3 regions of the Mesorhizobium sp. M0074 genome follow, and region 1 is predicted to be linked to each of the others. Evidence: predicted binding sites of a transcription regulator. Region 1 holds the regulator's gene; each other region holds the start of a gene.
What was found. The regulator PhoB, encoded in region 1, activates phosphate uptake and scavenging genes when phosphate is short. The targets are predictions, from matches to a motif close to TGTCATNNANCTGTCAT.
Positions count from the first base shown of each region.

Region 2: NKJ73_RS13435 (RNA degradosome polyphosphate kinase) is a predicted target of PhoB. The motif match lies at 1,766-1,782, and genes of this name have one in related genera.
Region 3: NKJ73_RS18045 (esterase-like activity of phytase family protein) is a predicted target of PhoB. The motif match lies at 1,393-1,409, and genes of this name have one in related genera.

Region 1 is NZ_JAMYUM010000028.1:15,468-18,744, forward strand. It holds gene xylF (D-xylose ABC transporter substrate-binding protein) at 1-178, opposite strand, end outside; gene NKJ73_RS29110 (ROK family protein) at 465-1,709, shown strand; gene phoB (phosphate regulon transcriptional regulator PhoB) at 1,719-2,408, opposite strand; gene phoU (phosphate signaling complex protein PhoU) at 2,425-3,132, opposite strand; gene pstB (phosphate ABC transporter ATP-binding protein PstB) at 3,165-3,277, opposite strand, start outside.
Region 2 is NZ_JAMYUM010000008.1:135,868-139,144, reverse strand. It holds gene NKJ73_RS13435 (RNA degradosome polyphosphate kinase) at 1-1,693, opposite strand, end outside; gene NKJ73_RS13430 (zinc-finger domain-containing protein) at 1,843-2,088, shown strand; gene NKJ73_RS13425 (FAD-dependent monooxygenase) at 2,108-3,277, shown strand, end outside.
Region 3 is NZ_JAMYUM010000012.1:135,774-139,050, reverse strand. It holds gene NKJ73_RS18045 (esterase-like activity of phytase family protein) at 1-1,292, opposite strand, end outside; gene NKJ73_RS18040 (TIM barrel protein) at 1,540-2,529, shown strand; gene NKJ73_RS18035 (sugar ABC transporter substrate-binding protein) at 2,572-3,277, shown strand, end outside.

The DNA of each region.
Region 1 (3,277 bases):
TATACTTGTCGCCTGCGGCCTCAATGGCCGCCTTCATTGCGGCCTCGTCGGTCTTCCAGCGCTCTTCCTGGAAGTTCGACCAGGAAACGCCGATGACCTTGTCTTTAGCCTGCGCCACCGACGCCAGCGCCAGCGTCATGGCGACACCCGCCAGAATGGCGGTCGTGAATTTCTTCATCATATCCTCCCTGCGCCGCGTACGGCGTGACCAATTGGCTCAAAGACCAGCTTAGAAGCTCTAATTTTTTCGAGCCTCGAAAAAATACTGGCCCGATCTCCGGCTGCTGTCAACATCGATTCTGATGGATTTTGATGACTCTGCGAGTTTTTTCGAGCGTCGGAATAAACGATGACAGCGCCACCTGCATCTGACACTATTTGCCTGCGTCCGACACTATTTGTCGGACATTACCGACGGCTTCCGGTTCATGAGCGGCCGCGGCAACCGGGAGGAAAGCAAAACAATGTCGGTCGGAATCCGCCATGACGATTTGCGCCGGCGCAACCGGGCGATGGTGATCTCGGCGGTGCGCCGGGCCGGCCAGCCATCGCGTACTGAGATCGCAGCTACTACCGGCCTCAGTCATTCGACCATATCGGCGATCTCTTCCGACCTGATACGGGAAGGCATCCTCGCCGAGAGCAAGGCAAGTGAGCCCGTTTCGTTGAAACGCGGTCGTCCGCAGGTCGGCCTCGCCCTCAACCCGGAAGCGGCGGCGGTGCTGACCGTGGTGTTGTCGCTGAATTTCCTGTCGGCCGCCATTATCGACTATACGGGACAGGTGGTCGCCGAGGAACAGCGCCGGCTGGACACGCTGACCATGCCGCGCGACGAGCTGATCCGTGAATGCATGGCCATCGTCCGGCGCCGGCTGCAGGATCCAGACCTTGACGTCCGCAGTGTCGCCCGCATCGCCCTGGCGATTCAGGGCATTACCGACTCCCCTGCACGCGCCATGCTGTGGTCGCCGATCACGCCGCAGACCGACATCGCCTTTGCCGACATGCTGGAGGACGAATTCGGCATCCCGGCAACGGTGGAGAACGACTGCAACATGATGGCGGTGGCTTTGCGCTGGCGCAATCCGGATCGCTATCGCGACGACTTCATCGCCATCCTGCTTTCGCATGGCATCGGCATGGGGCTGGTGCTGAAGGGCGAACTGTTCACCGGGACGCATTCCTCGGGTGGCGAATTTGGCCACATGATCCATCGTCCGGGCGGCGCGCTCTGCCGTTGCGGGCGGCGCGGCTGCATCGAGGCCTATGCCGGCAACTACGCCATCTGGCGCAACGCCAGGCAGATGAGCGAAGAAAGCGAACCGATCGCCGACGTCAGCGACGCCGACATGCGAGCACTGGCGGCCCGGGCGCGCGAGAAAGATGGGCCGGAACGCGAGGCCTACCGCAAGGCCGGCGAAGCGCTGGGTTTCGGTCTCGGCTCGCTGTTCGCGCTGATCGATCCGGCACCGGTCGCGATGGTCGGCGCCAGTGCCGCCGCCTTCGATCTGATCGAGCCGGCCTTGCGGAAGGCAATCGCCCAGACCGCCGGCGGCCAGCATTCGGACTCGATCTCCTTCGATACAGAGCCGAACGAATTGCCGCTGATCCGCGAAGGCTGCGCGATGCGGGCGCTAAGCTTCGTCGACCAGGAGATTTTCGCGCCGGGCGCGCAAATGAGGCCCAGCGTCAGAAAGAACGTAGCCTGACCAGGCGGGTCAATCTTCCCTGATCGCATAGCCGGCACCGCGGATGGTGCGGATGACATCCGGCATCCGGCCGTTGTTGACGGCTTTGCGCAGCCGCCCGACATGCACGTCGACGGTGCGTTCGTCGATGTAGATTGTCTCGCCCCAGACATTATCGAGTAACTGGCTGCGCGAGAAGACACGGCCCGGATGCCGCATCATGAACTCGAGCAGCCGGAATTCGGTCGGCCCGAGCCTGATTTCGCTCTTCTTGCGATAGACCCTGTGCGATTCGCGATCGAGCACGATGTCGCCGACCTTCAGCACGCTGGACAGCACTTCCGGCTTGGCGCGCCGCAGCAGCGCCTTGACCCTGGCCATGAATTCCGGTGTCGAAAACGGTTTGACCAGATAGTCGTCGGCGCCGGTCGAAAGCCCGCGCACCCGGTCGCTCTCCTCGCCGCGCGCGGTCAGCATGATGATCGGCAGCCGCTCGGTTTCGGGGCGCGCCCGCAACCGACGACAGAGCTCGATGCCGGAAACCGCTGGTATCATCCAGTCGAGCACCAAAAGGTCGGGCACATTCTCCTGCAAACGGATCTCGGCTTCGTCGCCGCGTGTCACCACCTCGACCTGGTAGCCTTCGGATTCGAGATTGTAGCGGAGCAGCACACCCAATGGCTCCTCGTCCTCCACCACCATTATGCGTGGTGCGATCATCGGCTGGGCACCCCCATCATGTCACCGGTGCGGACATTGTCGTTTCGTCCTGCTTCGGACGATTGACCGGCAATTGCTCGCCGGTCAGCACATAATACGCATTTTCGGCGATGTTGGTGACATGGTCGCCGATCCGCTCCAGATTCTTGGCGCAGAACAGCAGGTGCGTGCAAGCGGTGATGTTGCGCGGATCTTCCATCATGTAGGTCAACAGCTCGCGGAACACGGACGTGTATTTGACGTCGATGCGCTCGTCGGCGGCACGCAGCTTGGCCAACGCGGCCGCATCGCCTGCAGCATATTCCTCGATGACACCCTGCACCTGGATGAGAACCAGCTGCGCCATCGCGTCGATGGAATGCGACAGGTCCCGCGGCGTGGCGCTGAGGCCGACCGCACTCACGCGCTTGGCGATATTCTTGGCAAGGTCGCCGATGCGTTCGAGGTCGCCCGCCATGCGGATCGCTCCGACCACATGGCGAAGATCGTGGGCCATCGGCTGGCGTTTGGCGATCAGGGTGATGGCGCGGTCGTCCAGTTCGCGTTGACGCGCATCCATGATGGCGTCGTCGGAAACGACGCGTTGCGCCAGCACGTTGTCGGAATTCAACAGGGCCTTGGTCGCCCCGCCGACCATCGAACCGGCGAGGTCGGCCATGTCGCGGATCAGCTTGCTGATCTGCTCGAGATCCTCGTCGAAAGAAGCGACTGTGTGTTCGCCCATGGTCCTGTCCTCATATGCATGATCGGAACGGCTCAGCCGAAGCGGCCAGTGATGTAGTCCTGCGTGCGCTTCTCGCGGGGCGACGTGAAGATCTTCTCGGTCCGGTCGAACTCGACCAGTTCACCCAGATACATGAAGGCGGTCT
Region 2 (3,277 bases), on a different contig from region 1:
CATAGAGGGCATCGATGATGATCGGGTCGACCAAGGCGTTCATCTTCATCCAGATGCGGGCGGGCCTGCCCTCCAGCGCGTGACTGATCTCGTCCGAAATGTGCTTGAGGATGCGGTCGCGCAGCGTGAACGGCGATATGGCCAGCCGCATCTGCTCGGCCGGTTCGGCATAGCCGGTGATGAAGTTGAACAGCTGGGCGACATCGCGCGCGATCGTCGGGGCGGTGGTGAAGAAGGACAGGTCGGTGTAGATGCGCGCGGTGACCGGGTGGTAGTTGCCGGTGCCGAGATGCACGTAATTGCGCAGCCTGCCATCCTCGCGCCGCACGACCAGCGACATTTTCGAATGGGTCTTCAGTTCGAGGAAGCCGAAGACGACCTGGACGCCGGCTCGCTCGAGGTCGCGGGCCCAGCGGATGTTGGCTTCTTCGTCGAAACGCGCCTTGAGCTCGACCAGCGCTGTCACCGACTTGCCGGCCTCGGCGGCGTCGACCAAAGCGCGTACGATCGGGCTGTCGTTGGAGGTGCGATAGAGCGTCTGCTTGATCGCTACCACTTCTGGATCGGCCATCGCCTGACGCAGGAACTGCACCACGACGTCGAAGGATTCGTAGGGGTGGTGGACGATGATGTCCTTCTCGCGGATCGCCGCAAAACAATCGCCGCCATGCTCGCGGATGCGCTCGGGGAAGCGCGGATTGTAGGGCGTGAACTTCAGATCGTCGCGGGCGACGGCGACGATCTCCGAGATCTGGCTGAGCGCCAGCGGACCGGTGAGCACGCTGATCCGGCTTGCCGAAACGCCAAGCTCGCCGGCGACGAAGTCGCGCAGTTCGGGCGGCATCAGCCGGTCGAATTCGATCCGGATAACCGAGCCGCGGCGGCGGCGCTTCAGCGCCGTCTCGAACAGGCGCACCAGATCCTCGGACTCTTCCTCGACCTCGATATCGCTGTCGCGGATGATACGGAACGTGCCGGAACCCTTGACCTCGTAGCCCGGGAACAGCTTGCCGATATAAAGGCCGACCGCCTCCTCGAGCGGGATGAAGCGGACATGGCGCTTGCGATCCGGCAAGCGGATGAAGCGCCTCAGCGCCACCGGCAGGCGCAAAAGCGCGCTCATTTCCTCGCCGTTCTTACGGTGGCGCAATTGCAACGCCATCGAGAAACCGAGATTGGGAATGAACGGGAACGGATGCGCCGGGTCGATCGACAGCGGCGTCAGCACCGGAAATACCTGCTCCTGGAAATGGTCCTCGAGCCAGATCTTCTCGTCCTTGCTCAGCGCATCGCGGGTGATGCTCTCGATGCCTTCCTTGTCGAGCAGCAGCATCAGCGCCGAAAGGCTTTTCTGCTGGTCCTCCTGCAGGCGCTCGACCTCGCGCAGCAATTGTTCAAGCTGCTGCTCGGGCGTGCGCCCATCCGGGCTCTTCAGCACGATGCCCTCGCGCACCTGGCCGGCAAGACCCGCAACGCGGACCATGAAGAACTCGTCGAGGTTGGCGGCCGATATCGACAGGAAGCGAACACGCTCGAGCAGCGGATGATTGGCGTTCAGCGACTCTTCGAGCACGCGCCGGTTGAATTGCAGCCAGGAAAACTCCCGGTTGACGAAGCGGTCGGGATTGCCGCCTTCGCGGCTCGCCGCCTCGACGGTGATGAATTCGTTCTGCACCGGCTTCAGTTCGTTCATGGTTTCCGCTCTTCCCACACCGTTCGACGACCATAGCCTTAACCGGCTTAACTTATCCTCTGACAGGCTTTTGCGACAGTTTCATTTCATCGATCTTGCAAAGAGACGGGTTATGATCCAGATGCAATCGACAAGATCAGGAGACGACGATGGCAGGCGGTTCCATTCCCCATTTCCAGAACGATGCGGGCTATCCGGCAATCGACATCGGCGTCAAGGAATTCATGTGCACCGGCGCCAATCCGCCTTTCGACCACCCCCATGTATTTCTCGACATGGGCGACGACAATGAAAAGGTCTGCCCGTATTGCTCGACGCTCTATCGCTATTCGCCGAAGCTGAAGGCATTGGAAACGGCGCCGCCGGGCTGCCTTTATATCGACCAGGCCGCCTGATTCTTCCGCGACAAACCTGATGCAGGAAACGCAGTCCCGGCAGGTGGTCATCGCCGGGGCGGGCGTCGCCGGGCTGACCGCGGCACTGGCCTTCGCCGAGCGCGGCTATCGGATAAAGCTGTTCGAACAGGCGCAGCACCTCGAGGCTGCCGGCGCCGGTATCCAGCTCTCACCCAACGCGACGCGCATCCTACGGCAGCTCGGCGTACTCGATCGGCTGCTGGCGACGGCGGTGCGGCCGGAGGCGGTCGTGCTCAAGGATGCCGCCACGCTGCGCAAGCTGGCGCGCGTACCGCTTGGCCAGGCGGCCGAAACGCGCTGGGGAGCGCCCTATCTCGTTGCCCACCGCGCGGATCTGCAGTCAGCGCTGATGCAGCGAGTTTCGGAGCAGCCCGGTATCGATCTGATCGCCGGCGCGCGGGTGACCGACATCGCAGCCGGATCGAAAGGTGTTACCGTCACTGCATCGGCTGATGGCGCCACGGTCGAGGCTGGCTGTCTGCTGATCGGCGCCGATGGCGTCTGGTCGTCGGTGCGAGAAACGCTTGCCCGCAACGCAGCCGATTTCCGGAGAAGCCGGTTTTCGGGCGAGCTTGCCTGGCGCGCCACGGTGGCCGCCGACAGCCCCGCCGGACAAACCTTTGCAGCGATCGGTGCGCCCGATTGCGTTACTGCATTCCTCTATCCCGGCTTCCATATGGTCGCCTATCCGGTCAGTCGTGGCACTGCCTTCAACCTCGCCGCCTTCACTGGGGGCGAGCGCATCGCCGAGGGCTGGTCGGGGCATGCCAACCCCGCCAGCCTCGCCAGCGCCATGCGCGGTACCGCGCCGGCGCTGGTCCGTCTGGCGAGCGAGGCGGCGCCGTGGATGGCATGGCCGATCCACACCGTCGAGCAGCGGCGATGGACGACGCCGGAAGGCATCGCGCTGATCGGCGATGCGGCGCACGCGATGACGCCGTTTGCCGCACAGGGCGCGGCGATGGCGATCGAGGACGCGGCGACGCTTGCCGGCTTCGTTGCGGCCTCCACAGCCGATCTTGAGGGGGCGCTTGCCGCCTGGGAACAGGCGCGGCGGCCGCGCGTCGCCCAGGTCGCCCGCCGCGGCGCCATCAACCGCCTCGCCTGGCATGCGGCCGGGCCGGTGGCGATGGCCCGCAACCTGTTCCTGGCGATGCGCTCGCCCGAA
Region 3 (3,277 bases), on a different contig from region 1:
ATCGCCTCCCACTTCTCCGAAAGGTTGTTGCGGTCGTTGGGCGCACCATTGTGCAGCCCGAAGCGGCCGAGCTCGGTCTTGTCGTTGATGTCGATGAACGGCGTCAGCTTGGCCGGCGTCACCGATGGATCGAGCTCACCCTTGGGCGCCAGCGGCTTGTCCTTGTCGAATTCTGTGCCGGCGACATCGGTTGCCGCAGACACATCGACGACGCTGATCTCGCGGTGGAGCGAGGTGTCGCCCTTCAGCCCCTGGCCATTGCCGCTGTCGCGCGCCAGCATCAGGAAGGTCTTGTCCGACAGCGCCACGATTTCGCTCTGCGCGGCGATCTTGGTTTTGCCCTTGGCATCGGTGAACACCGGCAGCGGCACGACATATTCATGCGCGAGCTTGAGCTGGCCGGGATCCGAGGCATCGTAGACCAGCGCGCGCGTGTTCTGACGCGTCGAGGCGGAATCGCCGCCATCCTGCCTTGGGGCCGACTGCAGCACGGCAATCAGGAACTTCCCGTCCGGCGTCAGCGCCATGCCTTCGAGGCCCTGGTTGTTCTGACGGCCGGTTTCGGGATCCTTCGGATCTGGGTCTGCCGCGCCAAGTCCCGGATTGTTGGAAGCAAAGTTTGGCGTCCCGTGACGCATCGGGACAAGCGCCGCCGGCGGCTGCGTTGCCGACATCAGACGCCCATCGGCGGAGAAGCGGTAGATGTTCGGACCGTATTCGTCCGAGATGAACATCGTGCCGTCGGGCAGCCGTGCGATCGCTTCGTTATCGAGCGCGAGCTTGCCGTTGGCTTCGGGCAGGATCGGCATGTCGTCGGTCGCGGCACGCACGCCGTTGAGCGGATCGAGGCCGGTTGCGTCGGCGCCCTTGTCGTCGGTCAAAAGCATGGTGTCGGCAAGCGTCGCCTTGAGGCCCGATTGTTCCTGGCCGGTGGCCGGCACTGCACCCGGCGCGATCGGGGCGAACTCGAGGGCGATCGTGTTGAGGCGCGGGCGGTAATCGGTGGTACCGACGACATTGTAGCCGCGGTCCGGCAACAGCCATAACGAGCCCTTGTAGCCATCGGCGCCATGCGTCCAGCCGGCAGCGTCGATCGACATGCCTGAGCCGGAGCCAAACGTCTCGCCGAACTTGTCCTTCTGGCTGGCCGGGATGCGGCCGACACCGACCATGCCCTTGTTGACGAAGCTGACGCCGCCGACGGTTGCGGCGTTTTCAGCCAAGGCCGGGGTCAAGGCGGTGAACATCGCCAGCGCGACGGCGAGGGACGCGGTTCGGTGCAGGTTTTTCATGGAAATCCTCTTTGTGACAAAGCTGCCGGGGCCCGAAAAAGCGCCGCGTCGCATCAAGGATGCCGCGAAAGCCTTCGGAGAAGCGATCTAGGACGCGAACATGATACTTGCGTGACAGTGCCGCGCTTGCTTGTCCCCCGTGGTTGCAACTGGCCTGGGTATGGCGAACTCGTCGTCGCCGAGCGAGCAATTAACAGCTTTACAAATAATCGTTATTATGTAAAGTTATGACAATGAAAGGTCCCCGATGACTGCCTGTCGTTTCGCCACCCGCCTCAATTCCTTTGCCTCGCGGCCACAGTCCGAGTGGCCCGATCTTGTCGGCAAACCGTCCATGCTGCAGATGGCGGCACGTGCGGCGAAGGTTGCGGAGTTGACCGATCTCGACCTCAACTTCCCCGACCATGTCGGCGAAAAACCTACGGAAATGGCGCGCAAACTCAGCGACATCGGGCTTTCCATCAATGGTTTCGCCATGCGCTACTACTCCAATCCGGCTTTCAAGCTCGGTGCCTTCACCAATCCAGATCCTTCCGTTCGCCGCGAAGCCATCGACCTGACCAAGGCCGGCATCGACGCCATCCGCGAGGCGGGCGCCGGCCTGATGACGCTGTGGCTCGGGCAGGATGGCTTCGATTATGCTTTCCAGGCCGATTATGCGACGCTCTGGCAACACGAAATCGATGGAATTCGTGAAGTTGCGGCGCATGACCCCGATTGCCAGATCAGCCTTGAATACAAACCCAACGAGCCGCGCTCTTACAGCCTGATGCCCGATGCGGCGACGACGTTGCTGGCGATCCGCGAGATCGGCCTGCCCAATCTCGGCGTGACGCTCGATTTCGCCCATGTGCTCTACGCCGACGAGCAGCCGGCTTTCGCCGCTGCGCTGGTGGCGCGACACAGCAAGCTGCTCGGCGTGCATCTCAACGACGGCTACGCCAAGCGCGACGACGGCTTGATGGTCGGGGCCGTGCATACGCTGCAGACGATCGAGCTGCTCAGGCAGATCCGTCGAGACGGCTATGCCGGCGCCATCTACTTCGACACGTTCCCCGACATGACCGGGCTCGACCCGGTCCACGAATGCGAAGTCAACATCGCGACTGTCAAGCGCATGCTGCGCGTCGTCGATCGGCTGGAAAAGGACAATCGCCTGTCCACTGCCGTCGACCGTCAGGACGCGGTCGCCTCGCAGGCCATCATCCAGGAAGCCATGCTCGGGCCGGACAGCTGAAGCTCCGGCGCCATCGCCGTTTTCAACCAGGGAGGAAAGACCATGAAATTTCTGCTTGCCACCGCCACCGCTGCCCTGATGGCGCTGTCTATAGGCTCGTCGTTTTCCGCGGACCTCGCGCCGCTCAATTCCGACACCGAGAAGGATCGCATCGACTGGTCGCAGGTCGAGGCCAAGTTCGGGGCTTTCCCCAAGCTGCCCGAGGGCACCAAGGCGGGTGCGGTCTCCAAGACGCTGACCAACGAATACTGGCGTTCGCTGGGAGAGGGCTACAAATCGTTCGGCGACCGCACCGGCGTGCCCGTGGTCTACCAGGCGGCGCAGAGCGAGGGCGACCAGCTCGGCCAGCTCACCATCGCCGAAGGCCTGGTCACGCAAGGCTACAACGTGCTGCTCGTTTCGCCGCAGACCGACTCCAACCTGCAGCCGATCATGGAACAGGCCAAGGCCGCCAATGTGCCGGTGGTCAACGTCAACGACGCGGTCATCCCGCAGGCCGAGCACTATGTCGGCAATGTCCAGCGCGACAACGGCGTGCGCGTCGCCAAATGGTTCATCAAGAATCGGCCGGACGGCGGCAAGGTCGCCATCGTCGAAGGCCAGGCCGGCGTCTACGCCGCCGTCCAGCGTACCGACGGTTTCAAGACCACGGTCACCGAGGCCGGCAAGTTCGAGGTCGTCGCCAGCGTCCCCGGCAACTGGGATCGCCAGACCTCCTACGACGCTGCCACCAACATCCTGCAGCAGC